Regions from separate parts of the Paenibacillus sp. FSL M7-1414 genome, predicted to be linked through region 3. Evidence: predicted binding sites of a transcription regulator. Region 3 holds the regulator's gene; each other region holds the start of a gene.
What was found. The regulator Rex, encoded in region 3, represses fermentation and respiration genes when NADH is low (regulators of the CRP and FNR family bind a similar motif). The targets are predictions, from matches to a motif close to TTGTGAAATATTTCACAA.

Region 1 (4,935 bases), 2.3 Mb from region 3:
AGCATCAGAATAACCCCGGACATCAGATCCAGCTTGAACACATACAGCAAAATGACGATGGGTGTGAATCCTATGCCCAGCATGCGAGGAATAAATAGTTCCAGATACGTCTTGTATTGAGCTGTTCCCTCACGTGCCAGTGTGACCAGATGGCCTGTGCCCTCTGTCTTGGCATAACGCGGCCCGAGCCTGAACCACTGCTCCACCATCTGTCTGCGCAGATCAGTCCCTGTCCTCTCCGCATATCGTGAAGTCACGAGTTGTAACCAGAAGGATAGGGCGTAGCGGGCGGCAAAAGCAGCCAGGAACAGCAGCAGTACAGGGTACTGCTCCGTTACGGATGAACCTTCAAATAATGCCGTTATGGCCTGTGCTAGCCATTTAGCCTGCATAATGATCGTCATCGCCTGTAGCAGCACCAGCGCTGAGGCCAGCGCAAGTACCGGCCGGATGCCCGGCAGCTTCATCAGCCCCCGTCCCATATCAGTACTCCAGGTGGTGCTGCTCGTTCAGACGTTTGCGGAAGATATAATAACTCCAGATCTGATAGCCAAGAACAAACGGCAGCAATGTGCAAGCTACAATGGTCATTACTTTCAATGAATAAGCGCCGGATGCGGCGTTGTATACAGTCAGGTCATATGCCGCCCCAAAGGAACTCACCATCACTCTTGGGAAAAGTCCGATAAAGACCGAGGCAATGGCAATGGCAATCACTGCCCCAGTCATACCAAAAGCCCAGCCTTCACGCTTCTGACGAACAAAGTATGCCGCAAGTGCAAGCGAAACTGCGCCAAGTACAACCATGATCCAAAGAGCCCAGCCTCGTACGGCGAACACATCCGTCATGAAATACGTCATTAACGCGTAAACGGCGAGCAGTGCAGCCAGCGGCAGCATCAACTTTTGCGCTGTCTTCAAGGCACGCTCTCTGAGATCACCTACTGTTCGTAGTGATGCAAACAGCAATCCATGAACCAGACACAGCAGGGTTACACTCAAGCCACCAATCACGGTGTACGGATTAACAATATCGAGGAATCCTGCACGCAACTGCATCTCCCCATCAATGGGCAGACCCTTCATCAGCGTGGCAAAAACCACGCCGAACAGGAACGGTAAAAGCGCACTGGAGACCACAATGATGATGTCCCATGTTTTGCGCCAGCGCTGCTGTTTCATTTTACTGCGGAATTCGAAAGCAACTCCGCGACCAATCAAGGCGAGTAACACCACTACAAGTGGCAGGTAAAAACCACTGAACAACGTGGCATACCAGTGAGGGAAGGCGGCAAACATCGCGCCCCCTGCCGTAATAAGCCATACTTCATTACCATCCCAGAACGGACCAATCGAGTTGATCAGGGTCCGGCGTTCACGGTCCGTTTTGGCAATAATGCCTGTAGACATCCCCACACCAAAATCAAAACCTTCCAAAAAGAAGAAACCAACAAACAATACGGCAATCAGCAAAAACCACAACTCACTTAGTGACAACGGAATAACCTCCATCCACGCCGAACGGATCGGCCGATTCATCGTGATCTTCTGGCTTCTCGACCGCAAACGGTCCTGCTTTGATCTCACGTACGAACAGGTATACCATCACGATTCCGAGAACCGTATACGCAGCGGTAAAAGCGATGGTCGAGAACAGGATCGTTCCTGCGGATACGTTCGGCGAGACCCCGGCTTCGGTTGTCATATAGCCAAATACTGTCCATGGCTGTCTTCCTACCTCGGTCATAATCCAACCTGACGTATTGGCGATAAACGGCAGGGAGATGGCGAACACCATCAGACGCATAAACCACTTTCCAGCGACCTCCAGCTTCTTACGCATGGCTAGGAACGTACCGTATAGCGCCAATGCAATCATTAAACCACCCGCTGCGATCATAATGCGGAAACTCCAGAATGTTGTCCGTACCGGCGGGATGTAGTCCCCCGGTCCATACGTCTGTTCATACTCAGCTTGAAGCTCCTTCATACCTTTGACACTACCGGAGAACTTGCTGTAGGACAGATAACTGAGCAATCCAGGGATTTTGATCTCACCCGTACTCTCCTGTTTATCCGGGTCAATAAAAGCGACCACCGTCCATGGCGCCGGATCTTCTGTCGTTGTCCATGTGCCCTCACTGGCTGCCATCTTCATCGGCTGTGTCTCCACCAGATATTGTGCCTGGAAGTGACCCGAGAATGCGACGCCGAATGAAGAAACAAGAGCGATAATGATCGCAATATTAAACGATTTGCGGAAAATCTCCACATCCTGCTTTTTCATCAATTTGTAGGCACTGATCCCGGTTACGACGAAGGCCCCTGTCATCAATGCCCCAAAGACTGTATGTGGGAACTCAACGAGAAGCTGACCATTTGTGATGAGTGCAAAAAAATCATTCATCTCGGCTCGACCGTTGTTAATCTCAAACCCAACAGGATGTTGCATAAATGAATTGGCTGCCAGAATCCACAGCGCGGACAGGAATGTGCCGACAAACACCAGCCAGATGCAGGCCAGATGCACTTTTTTGGACAAACGATCCCATCCAAATATCCACAATCCAATAAAAGTAGACTCCATAAAAAACGCCAGTAGCGCTTCAATAGCCAGTGGCGCACCGAATACGTCCCCGACAAATCGGGAGTACTCGGACCAGTTCATACCAAACTGGAACTCTTGCAAAATACCTGTGACTACCCCGACGGCAAAGTTAATCAGGAACAGCTTGCCCCAGAACTTGGCCATCGTTTTGTAGATCTCCTTACCCTTAACAACGTACAACGTCTCCATGATTGCAACCAACAGTACAAGACCGATGGATAGCGGGACAAAAAAGAAATGGAAAATCGTTGTAAGTGCATATTGGATACGCGATAACATAATCGGATCCATACCGTTACCCCTTCTTTCTGTTCACTTCGCAGTATGCGTATTTGGCATTGAAGCTGCACCTTCGCTGTCTGTCCGCCAAATACGTTGATGAACGTATTGTGCCAGATTACCTATTTTATACATGTGAGAATTATCACAATCTTCGTCTCTAGAGCAAAAAAAAGTGATCCTGGTCACACAAAAGATAAAATTCAGCCTATTATCACAGCTTGCCAACTGCATCTATTCATGGAAGATACTCATGTTTGGGACGGAATGCCCATATGTTAGTCTCAGGCATATCATGCGAAGTACCGTGAGGGCTTTACATATGAAGTGAAAGCATGAAGCACATGCAGAGTGAAGACGCTCCATATTACAGTCAAGGTGAGGTGAACTATTCATGGAAAAACCTGCACCACTACCAGGTGAAGACGCCGAAGCCAGCCTGGATAAGGCCAGTACAACACAGCCCCCTGTCCGGTATGTTCTCTTCCCTCGCAAAGGAGGCTGGTCATCCTTTCCCTATCCCGATATTGCTGCACTGCTGTCGATCGAGGGAGAGGTCTACTATGTCAGCAGCCTGACGCAAACAGAAGATGTACCTCCGGTCATTACCGTCATCTCCCTCCCTGAGGCTGAGCAGCTATTGCTGGAACCTCGCACCGTAGCCGTGGTCGCCCATCCCTACTGGCTAATAGCTACGGCTTCGCTGGAGCCTGAGCTATGTATTGCCCTGCTCCCTGAGCCTGCTGGAAACGAAGCAGAATCTCCGCTATGGGAGAGCAGTATTTCCAAACTGGTCGGCATCGCCGATCTGGTCGGCACATCCTCCGAAACACGTTATATGAGGCTGTTATTCCAAGGCGTACGTGCCATCTGGCTGGGCGGAGAAGACCCTGCACCTGCGGGTACGATGCAAAAGGATGATCTCGAAGTCCCTCTCCGGGACTACGAACTGCTCTTCTTGCATGCGCTGCGGCAGATCCTGTCAGGCACTCCAGATAGCGTCACCCTGCTTCAATGCAGTGTACGTGCCGACTTCTACCGCCAGCTCCGGGCCAAAGCAGGCCCACACGAGACGATATCCTTTTTGCTGGCAGCCTATGAGTACTTGCTTGAAGATTCTCGGGCTATCAATTCACTGCAAGAGGCCTTTACCCATGCGGTCTTGAACGGTCGCAGTGATTGTGTGGTCTCCCACTATCGCTTCCTGTCTGCCATTCATGCCCGGTCCGGCAAGTTGGAGGACGCCCTGCTGGTGTATGGAATTAGTGCAGCCGAAGAACAGGAACGCCATCATTATGAACAGCTCTGTCGCTGGTTTGAGGCGGGAGAAGATCAACTTGTACGAGCGGAACTACTGCGTATGAACGATGATTACGGAAACGCCCTGCGTATCCTGGACGAACTTGGCGGAGAAACGGCGAGACATTGGAAATTCCGCATCTACCAGGAGACTGGACGTGTGGAAGAAGCACTGGCTCTGGTGCATGCAGTCGATATTCAGGATGATGCCAGTCGCCGGGATTATCAGCAATTATCCGGTAGTGCGCTGGCACTGCGAGGGGAACGACACGGGGCAGTCCGACATTTCCTTGAGACAGCACTGGAGGATGAAGATGCGCTGGCCCGGATTGTGGAGCTGGAGCTGTTGGATCATGCTGTACAGCAATTGCTTGGGGAGGTGCCATGATGCTGGACCCGAAGAAGCGTAAACAACAGTTGAATGGGCCAATGGTGCACAGGAATATCCGAACCGAAACCACTTACACGCCAACCGAAACAGTCGATCGAACACATACAGACGCATTGGAACATGGAGATCACACCCCGGATCATGCACAACCAACGCAGGACATCCGAAGCCAAGTGCATCACTGGAATGATTCACAAGGTCAGGCAGAACAGAATGCTGCTGTAACACAAGAGGAAACAAGTGTATTCAAAGAGCCTTTCTCCATTCGTCGGGTTCGCAAAAGCAAAGGCAACAAGCTGACCGCCATGCTCCAGGTTCGCAATGAACGTGGCCGATACCTTGAAGAAGTATTGCATGA
Region 2 (4,935 bases), 840 kb from region 3:
TCAGGGAGGATTGCGTGACATGCAGCTTTCCCGCAGCTTCCGTAACATGTTCGCATCGGGCCACCGTCAGGAAATATTTTAGTTGAAGAAGCTCCATTTGCACCATCCCTTCATTCCTTCTAGTTCATCAAATCATAACATATAATGCGTTGGAATAAATGAATACGTTCAAGTAAGATAACAGCAGAAGAGAGAGAGGTGCACCAATGAACGTTCGAAATAAAGGATTGATGTTAGCTGTTGGACTCGGAATTATGTTGAATCCGTTGAATTCCTCCATGATTTCGGTGGCAATCTCCAGGTTACAACAAGTGTATCAACTTAATTTTACAGCCGTTTCGTGGATTATTTTATCATTTTACATTGCCAGTGCTGTCGCTCAACCCGTCATGGGCAAGTGTAGTGATTTGTTTGGCCGCAGGAAGATCTTCCTCATGGGTCTTGTTATTGTTTTTGTATCGTCCATGTTAGCTCCGTGGTCTCCCAGTTTTTCGTGGCTCATCGTATTCCGGATTGTTCAATCAATTGGCACAAGCATGATGGTGGCCGTCGGAATGGCGATTGTCAGAATGAACGTGACTGAAAAACAAGCCTCCGCCTTGTCCACCTTGGCTATATTCCTTTCTGGAGCGGCTGCAATTGGACCTTTTATTGGTGGAGTATTGATTCATTGGTGGGACTGGCACAGCATATTCTTCGTTAATATTCCGTTAGTCTTGGTGAGTTTTTGGTTCGCCTGGAAAACAATCCCGAAGGACGAGCAATCTCCGTCTATCTCTGGTCACATGTCCATTCGGCAATGGCTTGCGTTAATTGACGCACCAGGTATCCTGATGTTTACGGTAGCTTTGGTGACTCTGCTCATCGGTTTACTTTCAGTAAATTCCACAGGAGATATTTCAACATGGCATCTGCTGACAGGGGGGATCGGGTTAATCGCACTCGTCATGTTCTTCCGACATGAATTAAAAACAGCCACGCCTTTTATCCCTCTGCGAACGTTTGCCTCATATCCGGAGATGACTTGGGTGAATGTGCAATACATGCTGGTGAACATCCTGTTTTACGCACTTTTTTTTGGAGTTCCTACGTATTTGAAGCAGGTACGTCATCTCAACGAAGTTCATACAGGAATGAGCATGCTAGCTTTGGGGTTATGTTCAGTCATTATTGCTCCGATCGCAGGACGCTGGATTGACAGATCAGGATCACGGCCAGCTCTGATCGTATCCGCTTCTTTAATGACATTTGGATCTATATTGATCGTTGTTATGAATGAAACTTCTCCAATCTTCATAATCATTGTTGCCTTAGCTTTATTTGGCATAAGTAACGGCCTAAACGCGGTCGGTATGCAAGCAGCTCTGTTCAAAAGCACACCCAAAGAAATGATTGGAGTCGCATCGGGTATTTTTAATACATCACGCTATCTGGGGACCATTTTATCGTCGTTATTGATTGGAATTGTTATGGGGGATACATTCAATGTGACAGGATTTCAGATGCTTGGAATCATCCTTACGGTATTAGCTGCATCACTGATCATGATGAGCATACGTCGCGAGGCAGGTGCGGTGAGTCCGGAGAAAGTAAAATAGAGAATCTTCCGTGCAATAACACGTTTACACCCAATGAATCAATAGCTCCATTGGGTGTATTTTTTGATTTTCACCAAGTTGTCAGAAAGAGTTGATCCTTTCTTGAACGTTTAGGGTAGAAGCCGTGTCTTTGATTGAATTAGGTAAAAATAAAGATATAATAATTTTGATTAATAGGCTTGGTTAGTACTTTAAGTGCATCAATATCAGATTTTAATAGGCATCCAATGCTTGTTATTATCGGGGGCCTACAGGAGTAAACGCATTATAGGTGTGGCAAGATATCGTCATACCTAACTTTGTGAAATTTTTCGCAATTCTGCATTGAGCTTGGCCAAATCTGATATTGAATGTTTCTAAATTGAACAGAGTTTGAAAGGAGGCAACACAAAGAATGGCTATTGATACGGTTTTATGGAGCAGGCTAGTGACTGGTTTGACGCTCGGGTTCCACGTGATTTTTGCAACGCTTGGTGTCGGCGTACCTTTGATGATTGCTATTGCAGAGTTCATCGGCATTCGGAAGAAGGATCACCATTACATACTTATGGCAAAGAGGTGGTCCAGAGGGTTTGTCATTTCTGTCGCGGTTGGTGTCGTGACAGGCACAGCGATCTCACTACAGTTGGCCTTGGTATGGCCGAATTTTATGAAGCTGGCCGGGAATGTCATTGCACTGCCACTATTTATGGAAGTATTTGCATTCTTTTTTGAAGCCATCTTCCTGGGAATTTACTTGTATACGTGGGATCGGTTCAAAAATCCGTATATCCACTGGTTGCTGACTATTCCGATTGTCGCCGGGGCAGGCATGTCAGCTGTTTTTATTACAACAGTGAACGGATTCATGAACCAGCCTGAAGGTTTTGTCATGGAAGCAGGTCAATTCATGGCAGTGAACCCCGTACAAGCGATGCTGAATACGGCGACGTTCTCCAAAGTGTTCCATGTATTAAGCTCGGCTTATCTGACAGGAGCTGCCCTGTTAGCAGGAATAGCAGCCTTTGCGATGCTGAGAAAAGGAGTGTCGGCCTACCACAAAAAAGGCTTGAATCTCATGATGGCCGTTGTGCTGGTATTCAGTTTGTTAAATTCTTTAGCTGGAGATGTGTCTGCCAAGTTTTTGGCTGAGCATCAGCCGGAGAAGCTCGCAGCTGCCGAGTGGCATTTCGAGACGGAAAGTGGCGCGGATTTGATTTTTTTGGGATGGCTGAATGCAGAACATGAAATTATAGGCGCTCTTCATTTGCCGAAACTGCTCAGTTTCCTTGCCTTTGGAGACTTTAACGCCGAGGTAACCGGGCTGAACGAATTTCCACCAGATGAACACCCGCCCTTACTTGTGCATTATTTGTTTGATCTAATGGCTGGTATTGGATTCGCTCTGCTTGCTATATCAAGTCTGTACTTCCTGTTTGTATTCTGGAAGAAACGTAATCAGTTTAACAAGTGGATGCTTCGTATGGTTGCACTCAGTGCACCGCTTGCTTTTCTAGCCGTTGAGATGGGTTGGTTCTATGCAGAGATCGGGCGGCAGCCATGGATCATCCGAGGTTATATGCGGGTAGAAGAGGCCGCTACTTCTTCACCGAGTGTGAGAATTTTATTTTTCGTCTTCTTGCTTCTCTACATCCTGCTAGGCGTTATGTGTGTCGTCGTACTGAGACGGTTGTTCAATAATAATCCTGCTGAACTCGAGATGGAGAAATGGTTGAAGGAGAAGCATGATCAATCAGCCAAGAAAGGGGGTCAGGCATAATGAGTTATGAATTAATTGGTATTTCGGTACTCTGGCTGTTCTTGTACGGCTATCTTATTGTAGCTTCCATCGATTTTGGAGCAGGTTTCTTTGCCTTTTACGCACGCTTGACGAAGCAGGATCATCTGATTAATCGTCTGATCTCCCGTTATCTATCACCGGTCTGGGAGATCACCAATGTATTTTTTGTCTTTTTCTATATTGGTATCGTCGGATTTTTCCCGGACACGGCCTATTATTATGGCTCCGCGCTGCTTGTTCCAGGAAGTATTGCCGTCATTCTACTTGCCATTCGTGGGTCGTTCTATGCTTTCGAAAATTATGGTTCCAAAAAAAGTATCGTGTATTTGTTCTTATATGGAGCTACGGGTCTACTTATTCCGGCGTCATTGTCAGTGGCACTGACCCTTTCTGAAGGTGGCTTTATTTTGAAGCAGGGAGATACCGTTTCCCTGGATTACTGGGCGCTATTTACGAATCCATTATCGTGGAGCATCGTTGGACTGGCGATCGTGTCCGTATTGTTCATTAGTGGGTCATTTCTCACATTTTACGCTTCTCGCGCAGAGGACCATTCGGCATTGAAGCTGATGCGGAACTATGCTTTGTTCTGGAGCACACCGACCATTATTCTCGCGCTGACTGCATTTATATATTTGGGTCAACACAATGAGCGTCATTTTCAAAATATGATGGATTTATGGTGGCTGCTGGCGCTTTCCGTTGCGTTTTTCATGATTGCCATGTGGCTGTTATATAACGGACGCCGTTATGGTTTAGCTTTTATATGCATCATGCTGCAATTTCTCACAGCCTTTTTTGCTTACGGGATTGGGCAATATCCTTACATTCTCGATCCATTCATCACCATTCAGAGTAGCGCGACACCACCAGCGATGGGTTTTGCACTCGTCGTTGTGTTTATCGGTGGTCTGTGCCTGTTAATTCCTTCTCTTATTCTGGTCTTCAAACTGTTCCTGTTTGATGCGGATTATGTGAAAGGGAAAAAATAAAGGAGGAGCGTTCAATGAAAAGGAGAGGCAAATCCAATCTGATCTCGCAGCAAATGTCTTTACAACGAAAAAACAGACTTCTCCTTGCGATCATTTCGCTGGCCCTTGGTGTAGCTATTATAAGCCAGGCCACCTTGGTGGCTGAAGCAGTCCAGCGAATCTTTGTAGAGAAAGCTTCCTTTTCATCAGTGATCCTGTTGCTTGTCCTATTATTGGCTGTTATGGCCGTACGCTCACTGTTGTCGTATGGTAATGGGAAAGTGGGCTTGCATATGGCAGCACGCGCCAAGACAAATATGCGAGCATCTGTGTTGCAGAACCTGACCCGCGCTTCCATGCCTTCAACCCTGAGTGGACAGACGGGAGGAAAGGTCAGTGTTGCTTTGGATGCTGTGGATGAGGCCGACAGTTATTTCAGTCAGTACATGCCGCGTATGATGGAAGCTGCGATGATCCCGATTCTGATTCTGGTTGTTACGTTTACGCAGCACTCTAACACAGGCTGGATTATGCTGTTTACGGCACCGTTTATCCCGCTGTTCATGATCTTGGTTGGGCTCAAGAC
Region 3 (4,935 bases):
TGAACATCGCATCACCCCACCAACTTTCCAGTGCTTCACTGGAATGATCCACAACATCCAACTTTAGTGAGCGTGTTCCAATCAGGGTCTGTCCTTCTTTGTGAATATATTGTACCAGTCTGCCCAAATCAACATCAGGTTGCAGATCAAGTTTCAATTGTACGTCATTGCGGTTAATAGTTAATTGAACGTCATTGACTCCATCGTACTGGGTTACCATTTTTTCAATCGGATTCTGCACAGCCACCTGACGATATACAAACCAACCTCCAAACAACACAACGGCTGAAATGACGGCAGTTATAGCAATAGGCAATACTTTTAGCTTCAAGTGAATTACCCCTCCCAGATTTTGGCCCAACCTACTGGCTTATTGGTATATACGAATATGTGCACATTGACTCCTGCGAGAATTTCGACAGGATTATTTGTTTTGAATATAACTTTGAGTACATATCTGAGTATATCACATCGTATATACAATTTCGAAGGCGAAAATATGAATAAATTATTAATTTTAACTATTTAAATCAAAAATGTTTACAGACAACACAAAGAACCGGTTCAGTCGGATATCCGTCTGCCGGTTCTTTCATTTCTTTAATTCTCTAGTTATGTCGCTCTATTTGTTCTAGCTGTTCGGGAGTGTATAGACCAGGTCCACCTGTTCTCCGTTGCTAAAACGATAAAAGCGATAGTGGTTATGCGTACCGTCTTTATAATACACTTGCCACACATATATTCCATTCACAACTCCGGGCATGATTCGTTTAATCTCACCGGCAGGAACTTCAGAACTGAAGCGATTGCGTATCTGCGCTTCGGACATGCCATTCTGCAGCAGCTCACTGTGTACAGCGTTTGCACCCTTAACCGGTTGATTGTTTGCGTCGAACTTAACCCAGACCATAACATCCTGGTTATTCTTGTTTTTGCCGATCAGGGTCCAGTAGATGTTGTCAGAGCCTTCTTTGTCTCCCCAGATGTACTTACGCAATTCATCATAGGATGTAATGCCCAGTTGCTCCTGTGCTGCTTGTATGGCGAGCGCTTCTTCCTTGCGTTGGTCCTGCGTGACATGAACGTAATAACGCTGAAGTCCAAACAGAATCAGAACCAGTGCAAGCAGCGAAATCCATATCCACTTCTTTTTTTTCTTCAAAAGCCGAACTTCCTTTCCCTATGATGCTGTCCTGCAATTAACGAGCAAGCAGACCATCAAATGCCAATTGAGACTCACGCAAAATGCGTTCTTCATCCAGCGTCAGACATTCGCCATGTTTCACTACTTGTTTTCCATCCACCCATACGTGTTCAACATCTTTGGCAGAAGCCGAGTAGATCGTATGTGAGATCAGGTCTGTATGTGGATAGAAATGTGCCTGTTCAATGTTAAGGGCGATAAAATCAGCCTTCATGCCAACCTGAAGTGCTCCGGTATTATTCAAGAAGATGGATTTGGCACCGTATGACGTTCCGAGTAATAACGCTTCGCCTGCTGGCACTGCCGTCGGGTCACCAGATACACCTTTGTGGATCAATGCAGCCAGTCTCATTTCCTCGAACATATCCAGGTTGTTGTTGCTTGCCGGTCCGTCTGTTCCGAGTGACACGGTAACTCCTGCTTTCAGCAACGCAGGTACCCGCGCAACACCGGAAGCGAGTTTCAGGTTACTTCCCGGGTTATGGGATACAGCCACATCATGACGGGCCAGAATCTCAATCTCTTCATCATTCAGATGCACCGCATGTGCAACCAGGGATGGACGAGAGAAAAAGCCCAGTTTCTCCAGATGTGCCACAGGACGCAGTCCATAATCAGCCACGTTCTGCTCGACTTCACGAAGCGTTTCCGACATATGTGTATGAAGGGGAAGGTTTAGGTCGTTCGCGACCTGCACAAGCTTCTCTATGTAGTCAGGAGGGCATGTATATGGTGCATGTGGCGAGATTACGGTTGTAATGCGACCATCTGCCTGTCCATTCCACTCACGCGCAAACGCAGCCGACTCCTCCAGCTTCCGCAATTGTTCTTCCTCCGAGCACAACCCGATTACACCACGTGCCAGTGCTGCTCTAACGCCGGATTGCTCCACAACTTTGGCAACTTGATCCATGTGATCGTACATGTCCAGGAAAGCTGTAGTTCCGCCTTTCAACATTTCAAGCACCGATAGCGAAGTTCCCCAATATACGTCTTCTGAAGTCATTTTCGCTTCCATCGGCCACATTTTTTCCTGCAACCATACTTGCAATGCAAGATCGTCTCCGTGCCCTCTGAGCAACGACATCGCTGCATGACCATGCGTATTGATCAGACCCGGCAGGAAGAACAGTCCTTTTCCATCCACTTTGGTACAATTTTTGTCTTCATCCGGCAATGTCTCACCAATATGCACAATCTTGTCATTCTCAACAACCATGTATCCGTGGACCACGTTCCATGTTGTGCCGCCTTCATTAACAGCAAATTTGCCATTGTGAATTACCCATCTATTTGTTGTCATCTTCCTCGTCGTCCTTTCCAGTATCCAAGTAATAGGCCAAACTAAGCAGATCTGTTGTAAAGTCAGCATGGTGAATGCGGATATGCGGCGGTGTTTTTAGAATGGTTGGTGCAAAATTAAGGATCGCTTCAATTCCTGATTCAATAAGCTGATCGGCTACATTTTGGGCTTCCGTATCCGGAACCGTGATAATTCCGATGCGAATGTTTTCCATTTTAACCGCTTCCGTCAATTCATCCATTGGTTTTACCGTCAAACTGTTGATTTGACTACCTATCTTCGGTCCATATGCATCAAATACAGCAACAATCTTCATGTTGTCTTTCAGATATGCGTTGTAGTTGGACAAGGCTTGACCGAGGTTACCCGCTCCTACCAGAGCTACATTAATTTGCTGATCGATTTTGAGAATGTGACGAATTTTCTCGATCAGATAGGATACATCATACCCGATCCCTTTACGACCAAAATCACCGAAGTAAGCCAGGTCTTTACGAATTTGGGCCGGATTCAGATCCAGCCTCTGTCCAAGCTCTTGAGAAGAAACAGTAGCCACCTCACGCTGATGCAACTCGTTCAAATAACGCAAGTATACAGGCAGACGTCGTACCACCGCTTCCGAAATTTTATCCGATTTCATTCTTGCTCCCCCTTACCAAGGCCACGATAAAATAATAGATGAAAAGATGAGCATTCTGTATAAAACTCAAAGATAAACGTGACATTTTATACAGAATGCTCCTTGTAATTTGGGTTATAAGTTCTTACGTGCAACTGCTTTAATCGGATACGGAAATATCTAATAAAGTTTAACGCCAAACGATAGTGTCATGCAATGATATAACGAACAAAACAACCATTATTTTTGTTCATTAGCAGGTTTTTCCAACCACTCGGTGATTCGTGGAACCATTTGCTCCGTGAGCATATGCTCCATTTTGGGACCAGGTAATGAATACAAAAAGAATTTACCATAATACGCTTCAATCACCCGTGTATCATAAACAATGACAATTCCTCTGTCCTTTGCTGTACGCACCAATCGGCCAAATCCCTGTTTGAAACGGATGACCGCTTGTGGCACGGACAGTTTCATGAACGGATTTTTCTTCTGTTCCTGAAGCAACTCACTCTTGGCTTCCACCAACGGATGATTCGGTGGCTGGAAAGGCAGTCGAACAATAGCGAGACAGGTTAGGGCCTCTCCCGGGATATCTACACCCTCCCAGAAGCTGCTTGTGCCCAGAAGTACCGTTGCTTTGGCATCTTGAAACCTGCGAGTCAATTTGGAACGACTTCCACTGTCAACGCCTTGCCCAAGCAACGAGATGTCGTTGCCAGACAGTGCCTCCTTCAGCGGATCATAGACCTGTCGCAGCATCTTGTATGAAGTAAACAGAACCATCATGCGTCCACGCGTAGCAATTGCCGTCTCTGCAAGTGATTGCACCAGCATATTAACAAAGTGCGCATCACCCACACTTCCCTTCACACTCGGGAAATCACGCGGAATCACCAGAAGTGCCTGATCGCGATAGTTGAAAGGTGATGGCAACATCGACGTTAACAGCCGATTGTTCTCGGCCGCTTCCTGCAAGCCAAGCTGTTCAATCATGAACTGGAATGACTTATCTACCGAAAGCGTAGCCGATGTAAGCACAACACTTTTCTTTTTATCAAAAAATAAATCCTTAAGTTGTGCACTCACATCTACAGGTACGGCATACAGCTGGAGAGATTTGCTGCGGAATTGGCCGCTGGCTTCCATCCAGTACACCGTTTTGGCATCATCCATACGCATGAAGAAACGTAGATTCTCCTTCAATGTGGTCAGATCTTTCAGCAGTCCTGTAATGTCCGTGATCAGACTATCCGATTGATAATCATCCTGATCCTCTTTCACTTCAAGCAGCAATTTGTCCCCTTTGCGAACCAAATCACCCAGAGTCACATAGATCTGGTTCTCCAGATCCTGCAACTCCTGCCATTTTGCAGGTTTCTGAGATGCTTTCAGACGCAGTGAAAATTGCCCCGTCTCTCCCGGTGAAGCATCACTTCGTTCAGGCAACAGACCAAACAAGGCATCGCTCATACGATCCCACAGCTCCTTAACTTCAAGAGCGAGCGGGAACATCTGATCCACCATGGAGCCCCATTGCACCGAATTTTCATGCCCGGATAACTGCGAACGAAGCATAGGCAACTGTCCATTACGACTGTCTTTAAATAGGCGGGTCAGTGTATGAACCAAGGTGAAATATTTCATATGCATTCCAAGATGTTTACCAGCGACATCCTCCAGATGATGTGCCTCATCGATCACAAGACTCTCATAGGCTGGCAGCAGCTGATGCGCGGCTTTCACATCCGTAAATAATTTGGAGTGATTGGTGATTACGATATCAGACAACCCTGCTTCATGTTTGGC

Region 1: a site for Rex is predicted at 3,021-3,038, ahead of MHH92_RS28600 (cytochrome ubiquinol oxidase subunit I). Genes of this name have one in related genera too.
Region 2: a site for Rex is predicted at 1,898-1,915, ahead of MHH92_RS15015 (cytochrome ubiquinol oxidase subunit I). Genes of this name have one in related genera too.

What each region holds. Positions count from the first base shown of each region.
Region 1 covers NZ_JBBOOS010000001.1:6,551,950-6,556,884, forward strand. Annotated here, with positions in the region: gene cydD (thiol reductant ABC exporter subunit CydD) at 1-482, opposite strand, end outside; gene cydB (cytochrome d ubiquinol oxidase subunit II) at 484-1,539, opposite strand; gene MHH92_RS28600 (cytochrome ubiquinol oxidase subunit I) at 1,484-2,899, opposite strand; gene MHH92_RS28605 (tetratricopeptide repeat protein) at 3,282-4,574, shown strand; gene MHH92_RS28610 (glycosyltransferase) at 4,571-4,935, shown strand, end outside.
Region 2 covers NZ_JBBOOS010000001.1:3,449,563-3,454,497, forward strand. Annotated here, with positions in the region: gene MHH92_RS15005 (LysR family transcriptional regulator) at 1-97, opposite strand, end outside; gene MHH92_RS15010 (MFS transporter) at 207-1,598, shown strand; gene MHH92_RS15015 (cytochrome ubiquinol oxidase subunit I) at 1,993-3,357, shown strand; gene MHH92_RS15020 (cytochrome d ubiquinol oxidase subunit II) at 3,357-4,370, shown strand; gene cydD (thiol reductant ABC exporter subunit CydD) at 4,385-4,935, shown strand, end outside.
Region 3 covers NZ_JBBOOS010000001.1:4,292,366-4,297,300, forward strand. Annotated here, with positions in the region: gene MHH92_RS18530 (hypothetical protein) at 1-331, opposite strand, end outside; gene MHH92_RS18535 (DUF5590 domain-containing protein) at 632-1,162, opposite strand; gene MHH92_RS18540 (amidohydrolase) at 1,200-2,507, opposite strand; gene MHH92_RS18545 (redox-sensing transcriptional repressor Rex) at 2,494-3,147, opposite strand; gene dinG (ATP-dependent DNA helicase DinG) at 3,367-4,935, opposite strand, start outside.